3 regions of the Bacillus sp. D386 genome follow, and region 1 is predicted to be linked to each of the others. Evidence: predicted binding sites of a transcription regulator. Region 1 holds the regulator's gene; each other region holds the start of a gene.
The links. Region 1 encodes LexA, which represses DNA repair genes until DNA is damaged. Its sites were predicted from a motif close to CGAACATATGTTCG; they were not measured.
Positions count from the first base shown of each region.

Region 2: the regulator LexA is predicted to act here: its motif matches at 1,816-1,829, upstream of recA (recombinase RecA).
Region 3: the regulator LexA is predicted to act here: its motif matches at 1,363-1,376, upstream of uvrB (excinuclease ABC subunit UvrB).

Region 1 is NZ_VEMV01000002.1:7,594-10,989, forward strand. It holds gene FHY45_RS05045 (YneB family resolvase-like protein) at 1-384, opposite strand, end outside; gene yneA (cell division suppressor protein YneA) at 454-777, opposite strand; gene lexA (transcriptional repressor LexA) at 931-1,557, shown strand; gene FHY45_RS05060 (helicase-related protein) at 1,761-3,396, opposite strand, start outside.
Region 2 is NZ_VEMV01000001.1:281,275-284,670, forward strand. It holds gene rny (ribonuclease Y) at 1-137, opposite strand, end outside; gene recA (recombinase RecA) at 673-1,716, opposite strand; gene FHY45_RS01345 (competence/damage-inducible protein A) at 1,975-3,222, opposite strand; gene pgsA (CDP-diacylglycerol--glycerol-3-phosphate 3-phosphatidyltransferase) at 3,266-3,396, opposite strand, start outside.
Region 3 is NZ_VEMV01000004.1:369,009-372,404, reverse strand. It holds gene uvrB (excinuclease ABC subunit UvrB) at 1-1,270, opposite strand, end outside; gene FHY45_RS13780 (CsbA family protein) at 1,468-1,695, opposite strand; gene FHY45_RS13775 (ABC transporter substrate-binding protein) at 1,962-3,248, shown strand; gene FHY45_RS13770 (carbohydrate ABC transporter permease) at 3,349-3,396, shown strand, end outside.

The DNA of each region.
Region 1 (3,396 bases):
CTGATATTCCTCTACTATACTGATGATTTGCAAAAGCATGGCATCTGTTTCAGAAACCTCGAGCTCACCATTATGAGTAACCGTATATAATTTAACCCCTTCTTTATAGATGCAATGTAATAGAGCAATCTTGGCATTTCCTCTGCCCAGTCTTGTTTCATCCTGAATCAAGAGACCCTCGATTTCTCTATTTTTCATTTTTTCCAGCAAGATTAGAATGCCTTCTCGTTCTAAATCATATCCACTGGCTTGTTCTTTCTCGATTATTACCACCTCGAACCCCTTTATGGCAGCCAGTCTTGTTAACTCCTGCTCCTGCCTTTCCAGTGATGTTTCCTGTGAACTTTTATCTGTGCTGACTCTGCAATAAATTCCAACCTTCATTTTCTCTCACCATTCTTCTTTACATATAGATAAGGCCGGGAAACATTCCCGACCTTACTGATTATATAGTTATTTATCAGAATCTGCTAAGTGTAGCATTTCTGTATTTTCGTTCATTTTCTTTACAGGAATCACAATCGTTTGCCCTTCCTTTAAATGATTAATGTGCAAGTCATTATGTTCCTGAACCCAAGAGACAAATTCAGTCTGTGTCATTTCGCTGCCGTCAAAACGTTCAGCCATATCCCAAACTGTATCTCCTTTTTTAACCGTGATTTGTTGATAATCGTCTTTTGGTGCTTCAATATTTGTTACTATCATTGTAGTTATTAATAAGAAAAGACCGATAAAAAACAAGATGGAATAATTATAAGAAGTCCATAATTTTTTCATAAATAAACCCCCATCGAATGTATGTTCGTTTAATATAAATCAAGTATAAACCGAACAAACGTTTTGTGTCAATACAAAAAACGAACTTATGTTTGTACTGTTAAACAGGAAATGATATACTAAAAACAAGAAAAGCTAAAAGAGGTGCGGGAGATGACTACTAAATTATCCAAACGGCAACAGGATATTTTGCTATATATTAAAGAAGAAGTAAAAACGAAGGGCTATCCGCCTTCCGTTCGAGAAATTGGCGAAGCAGTCGGACTGGCTTCAAGTTCCACGGTTCATGGTCACTTAGCGCGATTGGAAAGCAAAGGACTCATCAGACGAGATCCTACCAAACCACGTGCTATTGAAATCCTGGATATGGATCCACATGACCATATTCCAAAAACAAATTCAGTTAATGTACCATTAATCGGGAAAGTAACTGCAGGGCAGCCTATTACAGCTATCGAAAATATAGAAGAATACTTCCCTCTGCCTGAGCATATGGCTCCTGCCGATGAAAATGTGTTTATGCTTGAAATTATGGGTGACAGTATGATTGAAGCTGGAATACTTAACGGTGACTATGTTATTGTTCGCCAGCAGCATACAGCAAACAATGGTGAAATTGTCGTAGCCATGACTGAAGATGATGAAGCTACCGTAAAACGTTTCTTTAAAGAAGATACTCATTTCCGTCTGCAGCCGGAAAATTCTATGCTCGAGCCTATCATTCTACAAAATGTCAGCATCCTCGGTAAAGTGATCGGGTTATACAGAAATATTCAATAAGAACGATGGGACCGGCTTTCAGCCGGTTCTACTTATGTGTTTAAAATCTATTATCTCTATTTTCTCTATTAAACTTATGCATTTAAAGATTGGCATATTCCACTTTATGAATAGATTAACGCTTTTATTTATCTTCTTGTTTACATAATATAATTATGTAATACAAAAAGCTTGCAACCATTATGATTGCAAGCTTGAAGGTCCTATATATCCCATCCTCTGTAATAGTATCTTGATCGTTTACTCTCTTCATAACACGACTGACAAATAGCAAATGGATAATTCCAGCTTAACGGCTTATTGCATGACCGACATTTTGTTTGATATTTTTTAACCCCTTTTCTTAACTGATTATGTGCATCTGAACTGATTTCTTCTCTTACTCGCTCCCAATAGACCGTTTCACTTCTTCTATCTAATTTATACAAAAACAATAAATGCAATCCTACTGATTTATAAGATAATTCAAGTTCATCCAAGGAATCTTTCTTTATTAAAGGCTCTCTCAATTCTCTTCTATCCACAATGGCTTTCATATTATAGAGCCATTGATTAACAAGGCTCTCCTCATTCGCTGAAAAAGGTAAATGCAGAAAACCGTATAAATCAGTTATCGACATTCGTCCTTCTATTTGTTCATGGCGAATTAAATGATATAAAGCTTTTTCCTGAGTAAGCGGTGCTTTTGTTGTTCCGGCAGGATTTTTAAATTCATCCCATAATTCAAAGAATTGATCAAAGCTGGAATGATAACGTTTAAAGCGTTCAAATACAACCTGTGTAGGAGCTATTGTAAATGTACTGATTGGCCGGTCTTCACCATTCAACAACCGTTTCATTAAACCAATTTGATCAGTAAATGCCACTCTTCCTTCATTATATATACCTTTACGTCCGGCACGGCCTGCTAACTGCTTTACTTCCTGGGAGGTCAATAAACGTCTTCTCGTGCCATCAAATTTATCATTTTCCAGAAAAACGACCCGCCTAATCGGTAGATTGAGCCCCATTCCGATGGCATCTGTAGATACAATCACTCGCGTCTCCCTGTTAATAAACCTCTGAATTTGTTTAGCTCTTGTCTCAGGAGGCATACTTCCATAGATCACACTTACTTTATGGCCGTTTCTTTCCAGCTTTGAAGCGGTTTGAAGCACTTTATTTCGAGAAAATACAATCAATGCATCTCCTGCCTTGGTATGTTCGATCTTAAAAGGTTTTTTCTCTACAATCAGCGGTATATCACGTTTGTATTCATGAATTTCAATATCATTTCCCTGAAGCAGATTTAAAATCATCCTTTTAGAGTTGTGACTGCCTATAATGTGAACTTCCCGAGCACGCGCTTTATTAATAGCTCTAAACCAAGAAAACCCACGATCCTTATCTGCAATCATTTGCGCTTCGTCTATAACCATGACATCGAATTCATCTTTCTCGGTAAACATTTCAATTGTGCAGGAATAATGCGTGGCATTTGCAATATCCTTTTCTTCTTCACCTGTCTTTAATGCACAGGCAATTCCGTTGTTTTTAAGCGTTTCATATACTTCAAGTGCCAATAGCCTTAAAGGTGCCAGGTATATACCAGATGCAGCTTGCCTTAATCTATTTAGTGCCTGATAGGTTTTACCGGTATTTGTTTCTCCTATATGCAGAATATATTTAGTGTTACTATAAACGGTCGTCTTGTATTCCACACCAAAGATGTCATCCAGTTTCTTTTGTTTTATTTCTTCCTGTTTCCTCAGCTCTTCTAATTTCTGTTCTCTTTTTTCAATTCTCTCTTTGTGCTGAGTATGGTATAACGGCATTTGTATATCAAATTCATCCGGGTGG
Region 2 (3,396 bases), on a different contig from region 1:
GCGTCCTCAATAATTTTTTCAGCTGCGTTCGTTGCGCCGGATATTTTAGATTCAGCTATAGATCTTCTTAACAAATAGCCAACAACTGCACCAACAATTAGGCCAAGCAAAATGGAGATGATAGCGATTGGATCCATCATTACACCTCCTCTTGCTATTAACTTTTTTAATCTCTTTTACTACATTGTTTTCAATTCTGGCATGTACATCATCTAAAAATATACAGCACAATCGCTTTTAGGCATGTCATAAAAAAAGATATTAATACATTTCTATTGTAAAGTTATGAAAATTTGTTGTCAAGAGCAAGTCCTGACGCTCTTTTAATCGTTTTTAGAAAATACAGACAGATATACAATTTTCGTGACCCTATCCACCTAGGTCATAGTTTCTAATAATACTCTCCACTTTAAGACAGCCGCTTCCCATTAAGTTGAGTAAAAGTACAAAAGCCGAAGAAATTATTTGTTTTTCGCATCTTTTCTAATAAAGTTATAGATTTTTCTCAAACAACACTTACTGATTGATCATACTCTGCCAGTCACAATACTACCTAAATATTATTTCTTTCATGATTCTCTTCAGAAACAGCTAAATTTATAATAAAACACACCCTGAGGCCCACCTATAGAAAGAGCAAACCCATAATCAGGTTTGCCCATTACAAACTACTTATTCAGGTAAATCAAATTTATCCATTTCCTCTGCTGCTTCAACCACTTTCGCTTCACCGTTTAATCCATAGGCTGAGCGGATTTTAATGGAAATTTCATCCCGAACATCTGGATTTTCTTTTAAGAAGAGCTTCGCATTCTCTCTTCCCTGTCCTAAGCGATCTCCATTATATGAGTACCAAGACCCACTCTTTTCAATAATATCCAATTCAGAACCAATGTCGATGATTTCTCCTTCTTTGGAAATACCCTCACCATACATAATATCAAGTTCTGCCACTTTGAAAGGTGGAGCCACTTTATTTTTAACAACCTTTACTTTAGTCCTGTTCCCTACAATATCATTTCCCTGTTTCAGTTGTTCTGCACGTCTTACTTCAAGGCGAACCGTAGAATAGAACTTAAGAGCACGACCACCTGGAGTTGTTTCTGGGTTACCAAACATAACACCAATCTTCTCACGGATTTGGTTGATAAAGATTGCTATGGTGTTAGATTTATTAATGGATCCAGAAAGTTTACGAAGAGCCTGAGACATTAAACGGGCTTGTAGACCCATATGAGAATCTCCCATTTCACCTTCAATCTCAGCTTTTGGTACTAAAGCAGCCACTGAGTCAACAACGATAATATCAATTGCACCACTTCGTACAAGCGCCTCAGCAATTTCCAATGCCTGTTCACCTGTATCTGGTTGGGAAAGTAATAATTCATCTATATTTACGCCAAGCTTTTGTGCATATGCCGGATCTAAAGCATGTTCTGCATCAATAAATGCTGCTTGTCCACCCTGTGCCTGTACTTCAGCAATTGCATGTAAAGCTACTGTCGTTTTACCGGAACTCTCCGGTCCATAAATCTCAATTATTCTACCTCTTGGATATCCACCCACACCGAGGGCTGAATCAAGAGCAAGCGAACCACTTGGAATGGTAGAAACCTTTCTGTCTGCTCTTTCCCCCAGCTTCATTACTGAACCTTTACCAAATTGCTTTTCAATTTGTTTTAGCGCCATATCGAGCGCAGCTTGACGTTCACTCACAGTTTATTTCCTCCCCATATCTATATAAAAACATTACATGTATAATTTAGAACTTATTTATACTATACCTCATCTGTCCCCATTTAACAAGTAAAAAAGCGAACATTTATTCGTATTGTTTTAATGGTAATTTTGCTAATAAATTTAAAGAAACTCTCTAGCAAACAGAATGCTTTTAGCAGTAATTAAAGTAAAACTAAAATTATCTCAATTTTATAAACAATAGAAATCCCCAACCATATAAGTTGGGGTTTTCTATTATGCATATAACTCTCTCAACTTTCGGATAAGAAAATGACAGCCATACTTCATGCTTCTTACCCGATTAACCTCACGCATACCGCCTAAGTCCAATCTCTTTGCGTACGTTTTCTGACCGGAAATGGCTATACCGATATAAACAGTCCCTACCGGATGACCTTCCAATTCATCTGGTCCAGCTACTCCAGTAAAACTAATCCCAATATCAGATTGGAGCATGGCTTTAATATTATCAGCCATTTCCATAGCACATTGCTCACTGACAACTCCATATTGGTCGATGGTTGATTGTTCGACCTTCAAAAGCTTTTCCTTTGCTTCATTGGTATAAACAACAATACCGCCCTTAAGGATTAAACCGGCTCCCTGTATATCCGTCATTTTTTCCTGAAACATTCCGCCGGTTAAGCTTTCTGCTGCCGATATTGTAAGCTCATTTTCTTTTAAAAGATTGATAAGTTCAGTCATAATAGTCGCATCATCATATCCGTAAAAATATTCTCCCACACGCGAAAGAATTTTTTCTTCTGTCTCTTTTAATAGTTTGTCAGCTTCTTCAATAGATTCATGTTTAGCTGTAATACGAAGAGTTACCTCTCCATCTGAGGCAAGAGGCGCTATTGTCGGATTACTTTGCTGATCCAGTAAATCTTCTATTTCTGTTTCAAGCTGTGATTCCCCAATACCAAAGAAACGGAGGACTCGGGAATCTATACGCTCCACCCTGTCCATTAATCTCAAAAGATAAGGAACTGCAAAATTTTGATGCATTGGCTGCATTTCACTTGGAGGACCTGGTAATAAAATGTGAAGAATATCCCCATGAGACACAACCATTCCGGGAGCCATTCCATTTTGATTAGGGAATACTTCCGATCCTCCAATAACCAATGCTTGCTTCCGGTTGTTTTCTGTCATCACCCGTTTTATTTTCTTGAAATATTCTTCAATATTTTCCATAGCTTTTTGGTCTGTTATTAATGTTTTACCTATATGGGCAGCTACAACTTCTTTTGTTATATCATCCTTTGTTGGTCCCAACCCACCAGTGTATATTATGAGATTTGCTCGGGATTCTGCAATTTCAATAGCCTTTTTTAATCGTACAGGATTATCCCCAACTACTGTATGGTAATATACGTTAATACCTATCTCTGCCAGGCTTTTTGATATAAACTGAGCATTGGTATTTGCAATCTGTCCAAGTAATAACTCAGAGCCTACCGCTATTAATTCTGCATTCATTCTGTCACCCGCCATTTAACAAGTTATATTTAGAATGATACCCTTATTTAGAATTTAAAAACGCATGTTTATTCTTAGCAAAGTAATCCCAGCCAGACCATAGAGTAAAGAATAAGGCTACGTAAAGAGCTATATCAGCAAACGGGAAATTAATCCACGCAAATGGTAGATTAT
Region 3 (3,396 bases), on a different contig from region 1:
CATCAATAGTTGGATCCAGCAGTCCTGTTGGACGGATAATCTGTTCAACCATTTCCGGTGAATGCTCCTGTTCATAAGGCCCCGGTGTAGCAGACACATAAACAATCTGGTTGACATGTTCTTCAAACTCCTGAAATTGCAAAGGCCTATTATCCATTGCGGACGGCAAACGGAAACCATGATTGACAAGTACCTCTTTCCGGGCGCGGTCTCCATTATACATTCCGCGAACCTGCGGGACTGTAACATGGGATTCATCTATAACCATTAAAAAGTCTTTAGGGAAATAATCAATAAGGGTATAGGGGGTAGAGCCCGGCGGCCTTAAGGTCAGATGTCGGGAATAGTTCTCGATTCCTGAACAAAAGCCCATTTCTCTCATCATTTCAAGATCGTAACGGGTTCTTTGCTCCAACCGCTGTGCTTCGAGAAGCTTTCCTTCACCTCTTAAAAAGGTGAGCTGCTCTTCCAATTCCGTCTCAATATTTTGAATAGCAATCCTCATCTTTTCTTCTCTTGTAACGAAGTGGGATGCAGGGAAGATAGCTACATGATCTCTTTCGCCGATAATTTCTCCAGTCAGCGCATCCACCTCTCTGATCCGTTCCACTTCATCGCCGAAAAATTCAACACGTACACAGTGTTCATCCTTTGAGACCGGAAAAATCTCTACTACATCTCCTCTTACTCGAAATGCTCCGCGTTGAAAGTTAATATCATTTCGTTCATATTGAATGTCGACCAATTTACGTAATAGCTGGTTCCGCTCCATTTCCATGCCAACTCGTATGGATAAAACCATTTCCCCGTATTCTTCTGGAGAACCCAAGCCATAAATACAGGACACACTGGCAATAATAATGACATCCTTCCGCTCAAATAATGCAGATGTTGCAGAGTGGCGCAGTTTATCTATCTCATCATTAATACTGGCGTCCTTTTCTATAAAGGTATCGGTCTGAGGTACATACGCTTCAGGCTGATAGTAGTCATAGTAACTGACAAAATACTCGACTGCATTATTCGGAAAGAACTCTTTAAATTCACTGTACAGCTGTCCAGCAAGCGTCTTATTATGAGCAATGATAAGGGTGGGCTTATTAATCTCTTTTATCACGTTTGAAATCGTGAATGTTTTTCCGGTTCCAGTAGCGCCAAGCAGCGTTTGATGCTTAACGCCATTATTAATTCCATTCACTAGCTCTTTAATTGCAGTTGGCTGGTCTCCTTGAGGAGTATACTTGGAAACCAATTCAAATTGTTTACTCACACAAAAGCCCCTTTCATCATTTTCATCTCAAGTCTCGTTTTATTTGATAACAATATTTTACCACAATCATCTATAAACAAACCAATAAAAAGCGAACAAACATTCCCATTTTTTTAACTTTAATAATATCATTTATGCCCATCCTGCAAAAAAATAAAAGAGTCTTCCTCAATATTGCGGAAGACTCAGTCTGTTGTTTATGCACTTTTAGGTGTTCTTTTGATCATCCGCTGAGAATACCAATACCCCGCCGTTAATGAAAATGCGTCAATTATAATCAGAGGCCAGGATGATGTATAGCCTTTATACGCTGATGCGGCGATTAGGGCAACAGTTAAACATAAACCGACTATGCAGCTATATGTCACTCTTGAAAAGAGCACAACTAATAAACCTGGAGCTAAAAGAGCTATTAAAATCTTCATCTGAGGTCTCACCTGCTTCCTCTGGAATCACGCAGCTATTTTCCAGCAATTCTATTCAGCTACAAATATATTACATTTCATGTGATTAATCCAGCAGGATACTAAGTTAATCGCTGACTGGCCCTCCATTTGGCACCCCTCTGACTTCAAATGTGTCCATAGGCCTTTAGGATCATGTATGAAATTTTATCCAAAATTAGGTTTCGTTAACCAAATCTAAAGGAATTTATAAAGAAGCAAGTATTCATTAATATAGGAGGGAAAATATGAAACTTAAAAAATGGTTATCCATCTCTTCTGCTGCTTTCTTAGGGATTGCCTTAACAGCATGTTCGGATGCCGAAGAAACCTCTAATGATGAGAACGATTCAAAAGAAGAAACAGTTGAAATTACATATGCCAGAGGAGTCGATACGACAGGCAGTACAGAAAAACTGATAGAAGCATTCGAGAAAAAACATCCGAATATTAAGGTAAACTATCAGGAAATGCCGAATAGTTCTACTCAACAGCACGATCAATATGTAACCGCATTCAGTAGTAAAAGTGCTGAAATTGATGTATTTGATGCAGATGTTGTTTGGCCGGCAGAGTTCGCCCAAGCTAACTATGCGATGGAATTAGACCGCTTCATCGATCAGGATAAAATAAATCTCGAAGACTACTTCCCCGGTCCAGTTGAAGCCGGGAAATTTGAAGGTAAGCAATGGGCTCTGCCAAAATACTCAGATGCCGGTATTCTTTATTATCGAACAGATTTGGTTAGCGAACCCCCAAAAACATGGGATGAGTTGATAGAAATGGCTAAAGAAGGAAACGGGAAAGAAGGCACAAGCTCAGGCTTTGTCTTCCAAGCAAAGCAATATGAAGGTATTGTTGTGAACGCCATGGAATTCATTGCCTCCTACGGCGGCAAAATCATCGATGAAAACAATGAAGTCGTCATTAACAGTCCAGAAGCCAAAAAAGGACTTAGTAAAATGGTTGAAATTGCAAACGCAGATTTCATGCCAAATAACATTTTAACTTTTACCGAAACGGAAACTGAATCTGCCTTTAAAGAAGGCCAAACTGTATTCGCACGCAACTGGCCCTATATGGAAAAAACAGCTGCTGATAAAAGTACCTCAAAGGTAGCTGGCAACTTTGCCTTTACCTCCTTGCCTGCTGGTGATTCAGGCTCAGCTTCGACACTCGGAGGCTATATGGCCATGATTAACCGCTATACTGATCATCCAAAAGAATCATGGGAATTTGTGAAATTCATGACTGGGGAAGAAGGACAAAAAATCTCTGCGACCGAAGGCGGACGTGCTCCAACCATAAAAGCTTTATATGAGGATAAGGAAGTACAGGATGCGGCTCCTGTTTTCAAAGAAAAGTCTTTTGTTGAAACACTAGAAAACGCTGTACCTAGGCCGGTTACTCCAAATTACCAGGAAATATCGGATATTTTGCAAATCGAAATTTCTAAAGCATTAACAAAGGATATTACAGTTGATGAAGCCATTGAAAATATGGAATCGAAAATGAAGGCTGCATTGAAGGAATAGATAACTTAGCCTAATAGGAACGGCAATGGGAGGGAGATGGGCACAAAAGCTTGTCTCCTATTTTTTAGCTTTTGAAGTCCATCCTGAAAGGAGTAATGATATGAAAAAGAAATTTTCGCTATCCGAACGACAATTAGGATATGCCATG